Linked DNA regions of Verrucosispora sp. NA02020. The protein of the gene in region 1 interacts with the protein of each later gene in a pairwise test. Links are inferred from orthologs where the notes say so. Each region holds a gene or a part of one and is shown in the gene's direction. Other genes may lie near its edges. The genes, in order: HUT12_RS28685 and HUT12_RS15435.

Region 1 (2,988 bases):
TGCTGGTGCTCCTCTCCGACGTCGACGCGCTCTGGACCGGCAACCCGTCACGTCCCGGTGCCCGCCGGATCGCCGAGGTACGCGACGAGTCGGACCTGGTCGGAGTCGACGTCGGCGGTGCCGGGCGGGCCGGTGTCGGCACCGGTGGCATGGTGACCAAGGTCGAGGCGGCCCGGATCGCCACCGGATTCGGCATCCCGGTGGTGCTGACCTCCGCGCCGCAGGCGGTCGCGGCGCTGGCCGGTGAGCCGGTCGGCACCTTCTTCCATCCCAGTGTCAGCCGCCCGGCCGCGCGGCTGTTCTGGCTGGCGCACGCCACCGCGCCCCGGGGACGGCTGCACCTCGACCCCGGCGCGGTCGCCGCGGTGGTGGGCCGCCGCAAGTCGCTGCTGCCGGCCGGGATCACCGCCGTGGACGGGGCGTTCACCGCCGGCGACCCGGTCGACCTGGTCGACACCTCCGGCGCGCCGGTCGCCCGGGGACTGGTCAACTACGACGCGGTCGAGCTGCCCGGCCTGCTCGGGCGGTCCACCTCGGATCTTGCCGCAGCGCTCGGTCCGGCGTACGAACGGGAGGTCGTCCACCGCGACGACCTGGTGTTGCTGTGAGCGGACGATCCGCCGGCTTGAAGTGATTGCAGGGGGCCCTTCCTATGCACGAGGCGTTAACAGGGGGCCCTTCCTTACATCGAAGGAGCGTGTCATGAGCGTGAGCGAGCAGGCCCGGCGGGCGCGTACGGCGGCGGAGGCGCTGGCCGTGGCGACACGTACGGCCAAGGACGCGGCGCTGCACGCGATGGCCGACGCGCTGGTGGCGCGTACGCCGGAGATCCTCACCGCGAACGAGGCGGACCTGGCGGCCGGGCGGGAGGCCGGGCTGAGCGCGGCCGTGCTGGACCGGCTCGCCCTCAGCGAGACCCGGGTGGCCGGCATCGCCGACGCGCTGCGCCAGATGGCCGGGCTGCCCGACCCGGTGGGTGAGGTGGTACGCGGCTCGACCCTGCCCAACGGGCTGGAGCTACGGCAGATCCGGGTGCCGTTCGGCGTGGTCGGGATCATCTACGAGGCGCGGCCGAACGTGACCGTGGACGCCGCCGGCATCTGCCTGAAGTCGGGCAACGCGGCGCTGCTGCGCGGTTCCTCGTCGGCCGCGCACTCCAACGCGGCGCTGGTGACGGTGCTGCGGGACGCCATCGACGGTGCCGGGCTGCCCGCCGACACGGTGCAGTTGCTCGACGCCACCTCACGCGACTCGGTCAAGGAGCTGATGCGGGCCCGGGGGCTGGTGGACGTGCTCATCCCGCGCGGCGGCGCGTCACTGATCCGCACCGTGGTCGAGGAGTCGACGGTGCCGGTGATCGAGACCGGGGTGGGCAACTGCCACGTCTACGTGGACGCCGCCGCCGACCCGGTCAAGGCCGTCTCGATCACCCTCAACGCGAAGACGCAGCGACTGTCCACCTGCAACACCGCCGAGTCGCTGCTGGTGCACCGGAACGTGGCGGACGCCGTACTGCCTCCGATGCTGACGGCGTTCGCCGAGGCCGGGGTGACGGTGCACGGCGACGCCCGGACGGCGGCGTACTCGGACGCGGTGGTGGCCGCCACCGACGAGGACTTCGCCACCGAGTACCTCTCGGCCGACATCTCGGTGGCCGTGGTCGACTCGCTCGACGCGGCGGTGGCGCACATCCGGCGGTACGGCAGCGGCCACACCGAGGCGATCGTCACCGACTCCCAGTCGGCCGCCCGGGAGTTCGTGGCCCGGGTGGACGCGGCGGCCGTGATGGTGAACGCGTCGACCCGGTTCACCGACGGCGGCGAGTTCGGCTTCGGTGCCGAGATCGGCATCTCCACCCAGAAGCTGCACGCTCGTGGCCCGATGGGCCTGCCGGAGCTGACCAGCACGAAGTACGTGGTCACCGGGGACGGTCACCTGCGGAGCTGAGCGGCAGGCGCCCGATCCCGGTGGCAACGACTGGCCCTGGTGGCACCGGGATCGGCCCTGGTGGCACCGCACGGACCGTGGCGTCGACCGGGAGACGGTGGCATCGGCCGGATCAGCGGAAGGCGCGGATCACCGCAAGGGTGGCGTGCACGTCGAACTGGTGGCCGTCGTCGCTGCTCCAGCCGCCGTCGCTGCGTTGCGTCTCGGTGAGCCGGCGACGGGCCGCCACCATCGTCCACTCCTGTTCGTCGACCTCGACGCGGCGCAGGGTCGAGGCGAGCCAGGCGGCGTCGGCCGGAGACGCCTCCGGCATCCGCTCGGCGAGCAACGCCTTGATCCGTGCCGATTCGTAGAACAACTGCTGCCGGTGCAGGACAGCCGCACTCAGCCAGCCGGCGGCCAGGAAGGACGGCCAGCTGCCGTCGGGGCGCAGGTGGGCGGCGAGCGCCTGCCCGGCGGCGTGCACCACCCCGGCGTACGCGCCGCCGACCCGGTGGTCCAGCGGCCCGGCGGCGCGGGCGTCCAACCCGGCCACTGTGAGCCAGAAGGCGGCGTTGGCGGTCAGGTAGAGCCGCGCCTCCGGGCTGCCCGGCCGGGCCCACTCCGGGGCGGTCTCGGCCAGCGCCGGATCCTCCTCCCAGCAGCCGTCGCGCTGTTGGGAGGCGGCGAGCCAGTCGAGTGCGCGACGCGCGGCCGGGCGACCCAACGCCCCGAGGTCGTCCAGTTCGGCGAGACGGAAGCAGGTCGCGTCGACCGAGGCGACCGGGTCGCCCCAGGAGGCGGGCCAGCCGCCGCCCGAGGTCTGGCCGACCTCGGCACTGTCCAGCGTCTCCGGTTGCGGCGGCGTGCCGGTGCGCAGCCAGGAGAGACGGGCACGTTCGACCGTGTCCCCGTGAGCCACCACGAATCCGATCGCGGCGTCGATATCGACCACGGCGGTCACGCTACCGGCGGGAACATGATCCCGCCTCGGTACAACGGGCAGGTGGGACCGGCCGTCGGCCGGGTGGCGCGCGGGCCGTCGGCCGGGTGGCGCGCGGG
Region 2 (10,755 bases), 2.9 Mb from region 1 along the record:
CGGTGGGCGCGAGCATCGCCGAACCGCTGGTGGTGCATCGGCTCACCGATCGGGGTGCCGCGCGGCGGCAGCGGGTGGCGGAACTGCTCGACATGGTCGGGTTGCGTCGGGACCTCGCCGACCGGCATCCGCACGAGCTCTCCGGCGGTCAGCGGCAGCGGGTCGGCATCGCCCGCGCCCTGGCCGGCGAGCCCGACCTGATCGTGTTGGACGAGCCGATCGCCTCGCTCGACCTCAGCGTGCAGGCGCAGATCATGAACCTGCTGCGGGGGCTGCAACGGGATCTGGGGTTGACCTATCTGTTCATCGCGCACGACCTGGCCGCCGTGGAGCACATGAGCGACCGGATGGCGGTGATGTACCTGGGGCGGATCGTGGAGTCCGGTACGCCGGCCCGGATCTGGCAGCAGCCCGCCCATCCGTACACTGCGGCGCTGCTGTCGGCGATCCCGGTGGCGGATCCGCAGGTCGAGCGGGCCCGTCGGCGGATCATCCTCAGCGGCGACATCCCCAGCCCGGTGGACCCGCCGACGGGTTGCCGCTTCCGGACCCGGTGCCCGCAGGCCAGGTCGGACTGCGCCCGGACCGATCCGCCGCCGGTCGAGGTCGTCCCGGGGCACCGGGCCGCCTGTCTCTTCGCCGGGGAGGCGGTACGCGCGATGCGCGGCGAGTAGCCCGTCGGGCCCGACACCTTGACGCGCCGCCCCTAACTGTCCACCATTCCTATATGTTTGATGGATTATGTAGGGCGCTGGTGGGGTGACGTGTACGTCTCAGCGCGATCGGACTACGCCGTACGGGCGATGCTGGCGGTGGCCGAGCGCCACCCGGCGGTGGTGAAGGCGGCGGTGCTGGCCGCGAATCAGGACATCCCGTACTCGTTCCTCCAGGGCATCCTGCTGGACCTGCGCCGGGCCGGCCTGCTGCACAGTCTGCGCGGCGCGGACGGCGGGTACGCGTTGACCCGCGCGCCGGAGGGGATCACCGTGGGTGACGTGCTGCGCGCCACCGGCGGGGCGTTGACGACGGTCCGTGGCGCGCCCGCCGACGTCGCCACCTATCACGGCGTGGCCGCCGGGCTGGGGGAGGTGTGGTTGTCGGTGCATCGGGCGATCGAGGACGTGGTCGACCACACCACGCTGGCCGACCTGCTCGCGCCGGCGGTCGGGCTGGCGCGCGACGTCGTTGATCGGCCGCCCCGGGTGGCGTGACGGATCGGTGCGTCGAGCCGGTCGGACAGCCCCTCTGGGCAAGGCTTGAAAACCTGTCGAGTTAGTGGGATATTCGGTGCGCGGTCGGCGCGGACGATCAGACCTGCCGCGTCCGATGTGGAGTCGGGCGCGACGGGGGGATCGTCGCCGTGCCGGCCGGGCATCGGCGCCCGGTTCGCGACCGCCCCCACCACTGTTTCGGTACACGACAGCCCAAAACGGGCATATTCCCTATCTAATCGGTCGGATTTATATAGTGCGGTCACGCACTGGAGGAGGACGGGTTCCGATGAGGCACCGGATCAGAGCGGCCATCGCTCTCGCCATGGTCACCGGCGTGGCGCTGTCGGGCTGCGGCGGCGGTGACGCGGCCGGCGGCAGCTCCGCCACGTTGAGCATCGTCGGCTTCGCGGTACCCGAGGCGGCCAACAAGGCCATCGCCGCCGAGTGGAACAAGACCGAGGCGGGCGAGGGAGTCCGGTTCCGGACCTCGTACGGCGCCTCCGGCGACCAGAGCCGCGCCGTGGTGGCCGGCCTGAAGACCGACTACGTGCACTTCTCGGTGAGCAGCGACGTGACCCGTCTGGTCGACGCCGGACTGGTCGAGGAAACCTGGGACGACGGCCCGACCAAGGGCATCGTCTCGTCGTCGGTGGTGGTGCTCGCGGTCCGCGAGGGCAACCCGAAGAACATCCAGGGCTGGGACGACCTGGTCAAGCCCGGCATCGGCATCGTCACCCCGAACCCGGCGTCCTCGGGTGCCGCCCGGTGGAACGCCCTGGCCGCCTGGGGCCACATCGCCGCGAACGGCGGCACGGACGCCCAGGCGCAGGAGTACGTGACCAAGCTCTTCGGCAACGTCGTGTCGCTGCCGAACAGCGGACGGGACGCCACCACCACGTTCCTCGGTGGCACCGGTGACGTCCTGCTCGCGTACGAGAACGAGACGATCCTCGCCCGGCAGAACGGCGAGAAGCTGGACTGGGTCCTGCCGGAGACCACCATGCTGATCGAGAACCCGGGCGCGATCCTCAAGGACGCCGACCCCAAGGCTAAGGAGTGGCTGGACTTCGTGCTCGGCCCGCAGGGGCAGCGGCAGTTCGCGCTGACCGGCTTCCGGCCGATCATCGACGGCGTCGACACCAGCGGCGTCGAGGGCGCGATCGACCCGAACAACCCGTTCCCGGCCCCGCAGAAGCTGCTGACCGTGGAGAAGGACTTCGAGAGCTGGTCGGCGCTGTCGGAGAAGTTCTTCGACGAGAGTGACGGCATCGTGACCAAGATCATCGCGGCCTCCGGGAAGGCCAAGTGACCTCGGCGACCCTGGTTCCGGACCGGCCGGCGGGCAACCGCCGGTCGGCCCGGGCCGGCCTCCCGCTCACCTGGGTCTCCGGCCTCGGGCTCGGCGTGGCGATGGTCTGGTTCAGCCTGCTGGTCCTCATCCCGCTCGCCGCCGTCGTGGTGACCGCCAGCGAGGGCGGCTGGGATGGCTTCTGGCGGACGGTGACCAACGAGCAGACCGCCGCCACCCTCCGGCTGACCATCGGCACCGCGCTGCTGGTCACGCTGGTCAACGTCGTGATGGGCACGCTGATCGCCTGGGTGCTGGTGCGGGACCGGTTCTTCGGCAAGCGGGCGCTGGAGATCCTCATCGACGTCCCGTTCGCGCTGCCGACGATCGTCGCGGGCCTGGTGCTGCTGTCGCTGTACGGGCCGGACAGCCCGCTCGGCGTCAACATCGCCAACACCCGGATCGCGGTCTTCCTCGCCTTCCTCTTCGTCACGCTGCCGTTCATCGTGCGCACCGTGCAACCGGTGCTCTCCGAACTGGACCCGGACGCGGAGGAGGCGGCAGCGTCGCTGGGCGCGAGCCGGTTCACCACCTTCCGGCGGATCATCCTGCCCAGTCTCACGCCGGCCATCGCGGCGGGCGCCACCCTGTCGTTCGCCCGGGCCGTCGGCGAGTACGGCTCACTGGTCCTGCTCTCCGGCAACCTGCCGATGCGGACCGAGGTGGCCTCGGTCCGCATCCTCAGCAGCATCGAGAACGACAATCCCGACAGCGCGGCAGCGGTCGCCGTGGTGCTGCTGGCCGTGTCGTTGGCCGTCATCGTCGTACTCGACGTCATTCAGCGGAGGGTGATGCGCCGTGGCTGAACACCGCACCGTCGCGCGGAACCGCGTCGGCCGCCGTCCCGGCCGGTACGTCCTGCGGTTCGTCGTGACGGCGTACCTCTTCTTCCTGGTGGCCTGGCCGTTGTACCTGGTCGGACGGAACGCGTTCGCCGACGGCTTCGTCAACCTCAACGACATCCTGACCGACCCCGACGTGACCCACGCGTTGCAACTCACCGTGCTGGTCGCGGTCGTCGCGGTGGTCATCAACACCGTCTTCGGCGTCGGCATCTCGCTCCTGCTGGTCCGCTACGACTTCCCCGGCAAACGGACGCTGAACGCCCTGCTCGACATGCCGTTGTCGGTGTCGCCGATCGTCGTCGGCCTCGCGTTGATCCTGGTCTACGGCGGCCGGGAGGGCTGGTTCGGCCCGACACTCGAAGCAGCCGGATTCCAGATCATCTTCGCCGTGCCGGGCATGGTGATGGCCACCGTGTTCGTGGCGCTCCCGCTGGTCATCCGAGAGGTCGTCCCGGTCCTCCAGGAGGTCGGCGACGAGCAGGAACAGGCCGCCCGCAGTCTCGGCGCGAACGCCGTGCAGACGTTCCGCCGGATCACGCTGCCGGCGATCAAGTGGGGCGTGATCTACGGCGTCGTACTCAGCCTGGCCCGCTCGCTCGGTGAGTTCGGCGCGGTCAAGATCGTCTCCGGCAACGTGCTCGGCGCGACCCGGACGGCCACCCTCGTGGTCGAGGAGAAGTACCTGAACTTCGACAAGGGCGGCTCGTACGCCACCGCCTTCCTCCTCGCCCTCGTCGCCGTGGCCTGCATCATCGTCGTATCCGTCCTCAGGCCGAAGGAAGACCGTTGAGCATCGAGATTTCCCAGGTCGGTAAGCGTTTCGGAGACTTCGTCGCGCTCGACGACGTGTCGGTCAGCATCCCCGCCGGTCGGCTCACGGCGCTGCTCGGTCCCTCCGGCGGCGGAAAGTCCACGCTGCTGCGGATCGTCGCGGGACTGGAACGCGCCGACACCGGGCGGGTCGAGATCGACGGTGTGGACGCCACCCATCTGCCGCCGCAGAAGCGCAACGTCGGGTTCGTGTTCCAGCACTACGCGGCGTTCAAGCACCTGACCGTCCGACGCAACGTGGCCTTCGGGCTGGAGATCCGCAAGCGTGCCAAGGACGAGATCACCCGCCGGGTCGACGAGCTGTTGGCGCTCGTCCATCTCGGACAGTTCGCCGAACGGCTGCCGTCGCAGCTCTCCGGCGGCCAGCGTCAGCGGATGGCGCTGGCCCGCGCGCTGGCCGTCGAGCCCACGGTGCTGCTGCTCGACGAGCCGTTCGGTGCACTGGACGCGAAGGTCCGCAAGGAACTGCGTGACTGGCTGCGTCGCCTGCACGACGAGGTGCACGTCACCACCGTCTTCGTCACCCACGACCAGGAGGAGGCCCTGGAGGTCGCCGACGAGATCGTGGTGATCAACGAGGGCCGGGTGGAGCAGATCGGCTCGCCCGACGACCTGTACGACCGCCCGGCCAACGAGTTCGTGATGCGCTTCCTCGGCCCGGTCACCCAGCTCGGCGACGAACTGGTGCGCCCGCACGACCTCCAGCTCTCCGCCGACGGCGCGGACAGCGCCGGCGTGGTCGGCCGGGTCACCCGGGTCACCCGGATCGGCTTCGAGATCCGGGTCGAGGTCACCACCTCCGGCGGCCAGCCGGTGATCGTGACCCTCACCCGCAACGAGTTCCACGCGCTCGGGATCCAGGTCGACTCGCCGGTGCGGATCCGCATCACCCCGGGCAGCCCCACCACCACGGTCACCGCGCCCACCCAGCGCTCGGAGGAACCGACTCTCGCACCCTCGCACTAGCAAGCGCCTCGTCGGCCCCGACGCACACCGCGCACGATCGTGCCCGACACGACCGACGCGCACCGCGCACGACGCGCGCGCAAGATCATGCTCGATCCCGGATCGAGTGGCCTTCCCGCGACCACGTGGCCACTCGATCCGGGATCGAGTGCTGTCCGGGCCGGCGGTGTCCCGGAACGGCGGCGTGGTCCGGTCGGACGGCGAGATTGACGTCGGGCGCCGGTGAGGGCGAGACTAACCCTATTCAACCGATAGGATTCGCGGTCTTCGGTGGGAAGGTGGTCGACGGGATGACGCGTGTGATCCGGACGGACGAGGAGGCCGTCGAGGTCGCCCGGAAACTGGCGGCCCTCCTCGCCGACGAGGCCGGAGTCCGAGACCGGGAGCGTCGACTGCCCGAGGCCGAGGTGGCCGAGCTCTCCGCCTCCGGTCTGCTGGGCATCACGGTGCCTGCCGAGTTCGGTGGTGCCGAGGTCTCGGTCGCCACGCTGACCGAGGTGTTCCGGACGCTGGCGGCGGCCGATGCCAGCCTCGCCCAGATCCCGCACAGCCACGTCGTCTTCCTCCAGGCGCTGCGCCTGCAGGGCACCGAGGAGCAGCAACGGCGCTACTTCGCCGCCGCGCTGGCCGGGCAGCGGTTCGCCAACGCCCAGTCCGAGCGCGGCGGGCGGACCGTCGCCGACGATGCCACCACACTGCGTCGTCGGCCCGACGGCGGGTACGTGCTGGACGGCGAGAAGTTCTACTGCACCGGTGCGCTGTTCGCCGACTGGATCGTGGTCCGCGCCGTACTGGCCGACCCGGCCGAGCCCGACGGTCCCGCGGCTCCCGACGGTCCCGCTGCGTCCGGCGGCCCGGGTGCGTCCGGCGGCCCACCGTTGAAGATGCTGGCCTACCTGCCCCGGGACACTCCGGGGGTGACCGTGCGCGACGACTGGGACGGTATGGGGCAGCGCACCACCGCCAGCGGGACGGTGCTGCTGGCGCAGGTGGCGGTGGACGAGACGCAGGTGGTGCCGTACACGCCGATCTTCGGTGCGGCGACCACCTACGGCGCGCGCGCCCAGGTGCTGCACGCCGCGCTGGACACCGGGATCGCCCGGGGCGCGCTGGACGCCGCGGTGGCGCAGGTGGCCCGGGCCCGGCCGTGGTTCGAGTCCGGTGTCGACCGGGCCGCCGACGAGCCGCTGCTCATCCAGCAGGCCGGCGAGCTGGAGATCCTGGTACGCGGCGCGGAGGCGCTGCTGCGGGAGGCGGCGACCGCGATCGACGCGGCCGAGGCGGACCTGACCGACGACAGCACGGCGCGCGCCTCGGTGGCGACCGCCGTGGCGAAGGTGGCCGGCGCCCGCGCCTCGGTAGAGGTCTCCTCGGCCCTGTTCGATCTCGGCGGCACCCGCTCCGCCGCCGATGCGCTGAACCTGTCCCGGTACTGGCGCGACGCGCGCACCCACACGCTGCACGATCCGGCCCGGTGGAAGGTCCAGCACGTCGGTCGCTGGCTGCTCGACGGCACCCCGCCGCCGCGTCACGGCCAGCTCTGACCGGAGCGGCGCGTCGTCGGCGGGCCGGCGGGTCACCCGGTCACGTCCAGGCCGCGAGGAAGCGTCGTTCCAGGAGCCCGAGCAGGGTGTCGGCGAGCTTGCCCAGCACCGCCAGCAACACGATGGCGAGCAGGATCACGTCGGTGCGGCCGGTGTTCTGGCTGTCGATGAGCAGGAAGCCCAGCCCCATCGAGGAAGCGATCAGCTCGGCCGCGACCAGGAAGAGCCAGGACTGCGCCATGGCCAGGCGCAGCCCGGCCAGCACCGGCGGCGTGGCGGCGGGCAGCAGCACCGTGCCGAGCAGCCGTACGCCGGAGCGGCCGTACGCCCGGCCCACCTCGACCAGGTGCGGGTCGACGTGCCGGAGCGCGGCGGCCACGGTGGTGAAGACCGGGAAGAACGCCCCGATCGCGACCAGGGTGATCTTCGGGGTCTCACCGATGCCGAACCAGAGCAGCAGCAGCGGCACCCAGGCCAGTGACGGGATGGCCCGGACCGCCTGGATGGTCGGGCCGACCAGCGAGCGGGCCGCCCGGGAGAGCCCCACCAGGGCGCCCAGCACCAGTCCGGCGACGGATCCGGCGGTGAACCCGAGGAGGACCCGCTGCACGCTGATCGCCAGGTGCTGCCACAGCTCACCCCGGACGAGGAGTTCCCGCAGTGCCAGCAGCACGTCGTACGGCGGCGGCAGTTGCGCCCGCGAGTAGCCGCCGGAGGTGGCCAGCAGGTGCCAGCCGACGAGCAGCGCCACCGGGAGCAGCAGGCCGGCGGCGGCGTACCCCACCCGGGCGGTCCAGCTCTGGCCGGGACCGGCGGTGGCCGGAGCCGGCGGCTCGGCCGGGCGGGCCGGTGGCGGCTGCACCGCCACCGGACTGCCCGCGCTCACGGCTGCGCCCGCGCCTGGGCGAAGCGGGGCTCGAAGATGCTGTCCAGTGCCGCGCGGGCCTCGGCGTCGGTGCGGACGTTGCCGTCGGCGACCAGGATGGGCAGCACCCGTTCGAAGACCTGCCGTTGCGCCGCCCCCGGCACCGGGTCGACGTCGAACCGGGTCCGTTCGGCGAGCACCACCCGGGCGACGGCGGGGGAGACCTGCGACTCGCGGGCCAGCAGCTCCACCGCCTGGTCCGGGTGCGCGACGATCCACTGGCGAGCCCGCTCGTAGGCGTTCACCACCCGCTGCACCAGCTCGGGGTGGGTGGAGACGAACTCCTCGCGGGCGTTGAGCACGCCGTAGGTGTTGAAGGCGACGTTGCGGTAGAGCAGGGTGGAACCGGCGTCGACCTGGGTCTGCGCCATGTGCGGGTCGAGGCCGGCCCAGGCGTCCACGTCGCCGCGCTCCAGCGCGGTCTTGCCGTCGGCGTGCTGGAGGTTGACCACGGTGACGTCGCCTGGCGTCAGCCCGGCCTCGTCGAGCGCCTGCAACAGGAAGAAGTACGGGTCGGTGCCCTTCGTCGCGGCGACCCTGCGCCCCTTGAGCTGTGCGACCGAGGTGATCGCGGAACCCTTGGCGACCACGACCGCGGCCCATTCGGGCTGGCTGAACACGCCGACGGTCTTGATCGGCGAACCGTTGGCCCGGGCCACCAGGGCGGCGACACCGGCGGTCGAGCCGACGTCGAGCGCGCCGGCGCGCAGGTTCTCGTTGGCCTTGTTGCTGCCGGCGGACTGCAACCAGCTCACCGACACGCCCTCGTCGGCCAACTCCTCCTCCAACCAGCGCTGCTCGCGCAGCACCAGGCTCGCCGGGTTCCAGTACGCGTAGTCCAGACGCAACCGGGTCGTGCCGTCGGCCGCCGAGCCGCCGCTGTCCTCCCCGGCGACACAGCCGGTGAGCAGCAGGGCGGCGGCCAGCACGACGGCGACTGTCTTCCTCATGAACTCCTGCTTCCTTCGGGGGCGACGCCGAGACGGTCGAGTAGGTCGGTGCGCAGGGCGGCCGAGGCCGGCGAGCCGAGGTCGCGGGGCCGCACCCCGGGTACGGCGGTGACGTGCTGGACGGTCGATCCCTGTCCGGCCGGACCGGCGGGGCCGAGCACGACGATCCGGTCGGCCAGCCGCAGCGCCTCGTCGACGTCGTGGGTGACCAGCAGCACCGTGCTGCCGGCGGCGCGTTGCACCTGGCCGACCAGGTCCTGCATGCGCAACCGGGTGAGCGCGTCGAGGGCGGCGAACGGCTCGTCGAGCAGCAGGACGCCGGGTCGCCGGGCGAGTGCCCGGGCGAGCGCGGTGCGCTGGGCCATCCCGCCGGAGACCTGCCGCGGGCGGTGTTCGGTGAAGTCGCCCAGCCCCACCAGTTCCAGCCAGGCCCGGACGTCGGCGCGGGCGGTCGTCCGGTCGTGGCCGGGTGCGAGACCGAAGGCCACGTTGCCGGCCAGCGTCCGCCACGGCAGCAGGCGCGGGTCCTGGAAGACCATCGCGGTGCGGGCCGCGACCCCGCGCACCGCTCGACCGTCCACGGTGATCTCCCCGGCACTCGGCCGGTCCAGTCCGCCGACGAGGCGCAGCAGTGTCGACTTGCCGCACCCGGAGGCGCCGAGCAGCGCGATCACCTCACCGGCCTCGATCCGCAGGGTGACGTCGTCCAGCACCCGGTGCGTGCCGCGACGGCCGACGAAGGCGCGCCCCACCTGGCGCATCGAGACGGGTGCGGGTGCCGTGTGCAGCCCCGGCGCGAGTCGCGCGGCGCTCGTCGACATGCCACCTCCTTGCCTCGTCCGGTGGGTCGGCTCACAATACCCATATAACCAACCGGATGAGTAGGGTATATCTCGGGCGGGCCGGGAGGGTGGCTCCCGAAGGCAGGCGTCGCGCCCGGGTGGGACGCCGTCCACCTGGGCCTCCGCCGGGTCTCGGGTGGTTGCCGACGGAGGATCGACGTGAGAGGAGTGGCCTGTGAACGCGGTCACTGGCAGGGTGACGGTGTGGACACCCCGCGCTACCGTCCTGGCGCCGATCGGGCAGCCGCGCCCGGCGACCCGGCACCTCCCGCGTACCCGGTCGCCCGAGGCGGTCGGGCCGACGCCGGCCGAATCCATCCCCGACGGAGGGAACCCGACATGACCCGGCCCCACCCGCTTCCGGCGGCGACCCCAGACGTGCCCGAGGCCGCCGAGGCGCAGGTCGACGCCTTCACCCTCGAATGGCGGGAGTGGCACCGCCGCCACGAGGAGACCCTGGCCGCCCCGCACGGCTTCCTCGCCGTGACCGGGCTGCACTGGCTCACCGACCGCCCCGAGCGCGTCGCCGACCTGCCCGGACGGTGGCACACCGGTGCGGACGGCGTGGTGGTCGACCTCTCCGACGGTGAGGAACTCCTCGTCGACGGAGAGCCGGTGACCGGTCGCCACGAGTTCGGCCCGATCCCGGAGCGCGGCGGCGTCACCGTCGGATTCGACGGCGGCGTGCTGGAGATCGCCCGTCGGGGTGGGTACGACATCCTGCGTCCACGCCGCCCCGACCACCCACTGCGGACCGCCTTCCGGGGCACACCGACGTACCCGCCGACGACCCGCTGGGTCCTGTCCGGACGGTTCGTCCCCTTCGACAGCCCCCGGCCGACCACCGTCGGTGCCGCCGTCGAAGGACTCCAGCACGTCTACGACGCCCCCGGCACGATCGAGTTCACCGTGGACGGTGTGCCGCTGCGTCTGACCGCCTTCAACGGCTGGTCCCCGGGAAGCCTGTCGGTGCTGTTCACCGACGAGACCTCCGGCGTGACCACGTACGCCGCCAACCGGGCCCTGAGCGTCGACCCGCCCGACGAGCAGGGCCGGGTCACCGTGGACTTCAACCGCGCCACCAACCTGCCCTGCGCGTACACCGACTTCGCCACCTGCCCCCTGCCGCCGGCGGAGAACCGGCTGCCGGTCGCCGTCGAGGCCGGCGAGCAGATCCCGTACGAGCGGCGGGCGGACGGCGTGCCCCCACCGCAGCACAGCACCCCCGGGAGGAACTCGTGACACCCCCCACCGACGACCAGCCGCCCCTCGACGCCGAGACCGACGAGA

The links.
Region 2: the proteins of HUT12_RS28685 (region 1) and HUT12_RS15435 interact in binary tests that used the Escherichia coli proteins (3 or more experiments, as listed by UniProt). The link is inferred for Verrucosispora sp. NA02020 from one-to-one orthologs.

Annotation. Positions count from the first base shown.
Region 1 is NZ_CP054923.1:6,421,331-6,424,318, forward strand. The notes cover bases 1-2,824. They hold HUT12_RS28685 (glutamate-5-semialdehyde dehydrogenase), read left to right. Parts: upstream 1-702; coding sequence 703-1,947; downstream 1,948-2,824. Other genes in these bases: proB (glutamate 5-kinase), read left to right, coding at 1-608; HUT12_RS28690 (prenyltransferase/squalene oxidase repeat-containing protein), read right to left, coding at 2,060-2,824. Also shown: more of HUT12_RS28690, read right to left, coding at 2,825-2,890. UniProt on the Escherichia coli protein: Catalyzes the NADPH-dependent reduction of L-glutamate 5-phosphate into L-glutamate 5-semialdehyde and phosphate. The product spontaneously undergoes cyclization to form 1-pyrroline-5-carboxylate.
Region 2 is NZ_CP054923.1:3,553,560-3,564,314, forward strand. Bases 3,200-6,198 are described here. They hold HUT12_RS15435 (sulfate/molybdate ABC transporter ATP-binding protein), read left to right. Parts: upstream 3,200-4,193; coding sequence 4,194-5,204; downstream 5,205-6,198. Other genes in these bases: cysT (sulfate ABC transporter permease subunit CysT), read left to right, coding at 3,200-3,368; HUT12_RS15430 (sulfate ABC transporter permease), read left to right, coding at 3,361-4,197; HUT12_RS15440 (acyl-CoA dehydrogenase family protein), read left to right, coding at 5,495-6,198. In the rest of the region: HUT12_RS15410 (ABC transporter ATP-binding protein), read left to right, coding at 1-674; HUT12_RS15415 (Rrf2 family transcriptional regulator), read left to right, coding at 765-1,211; HUT12_RS15420 (sulfate ABC transporter substrate-binding protein), read left to right, coding at 1,501-2,523; more of cysT, read left to right, coding at 2,520-3,199; more of HUT12_RS15440, read left to right, coding at 6,199-6,748; HUT12_RS15445 (ABC transporter permease), read right to left, coding at 6,789-7,634; HUT12_RS15450 (aliphatic sulfonate ABC transporter substrate-binding protein), read right to left, coding at 7,631-8,623; HUT12_RS15455 (ABC transporter ATP-binding protein), read right to left, coding at 8,620-9,444; HUT12_RS15460 (DUF1684 domain-containing protein), read left to right, coding at 9,805-10,707; HUT12_RS15465 (flavin reductase family protein), read left to right, coding at 10,704-10,755. UniProt on the Escherichia coli protein: Part of the ABC transporter complex CysAWTP involved in sulfate/thiosulfate import. Responsible for energy coupling to the transport system.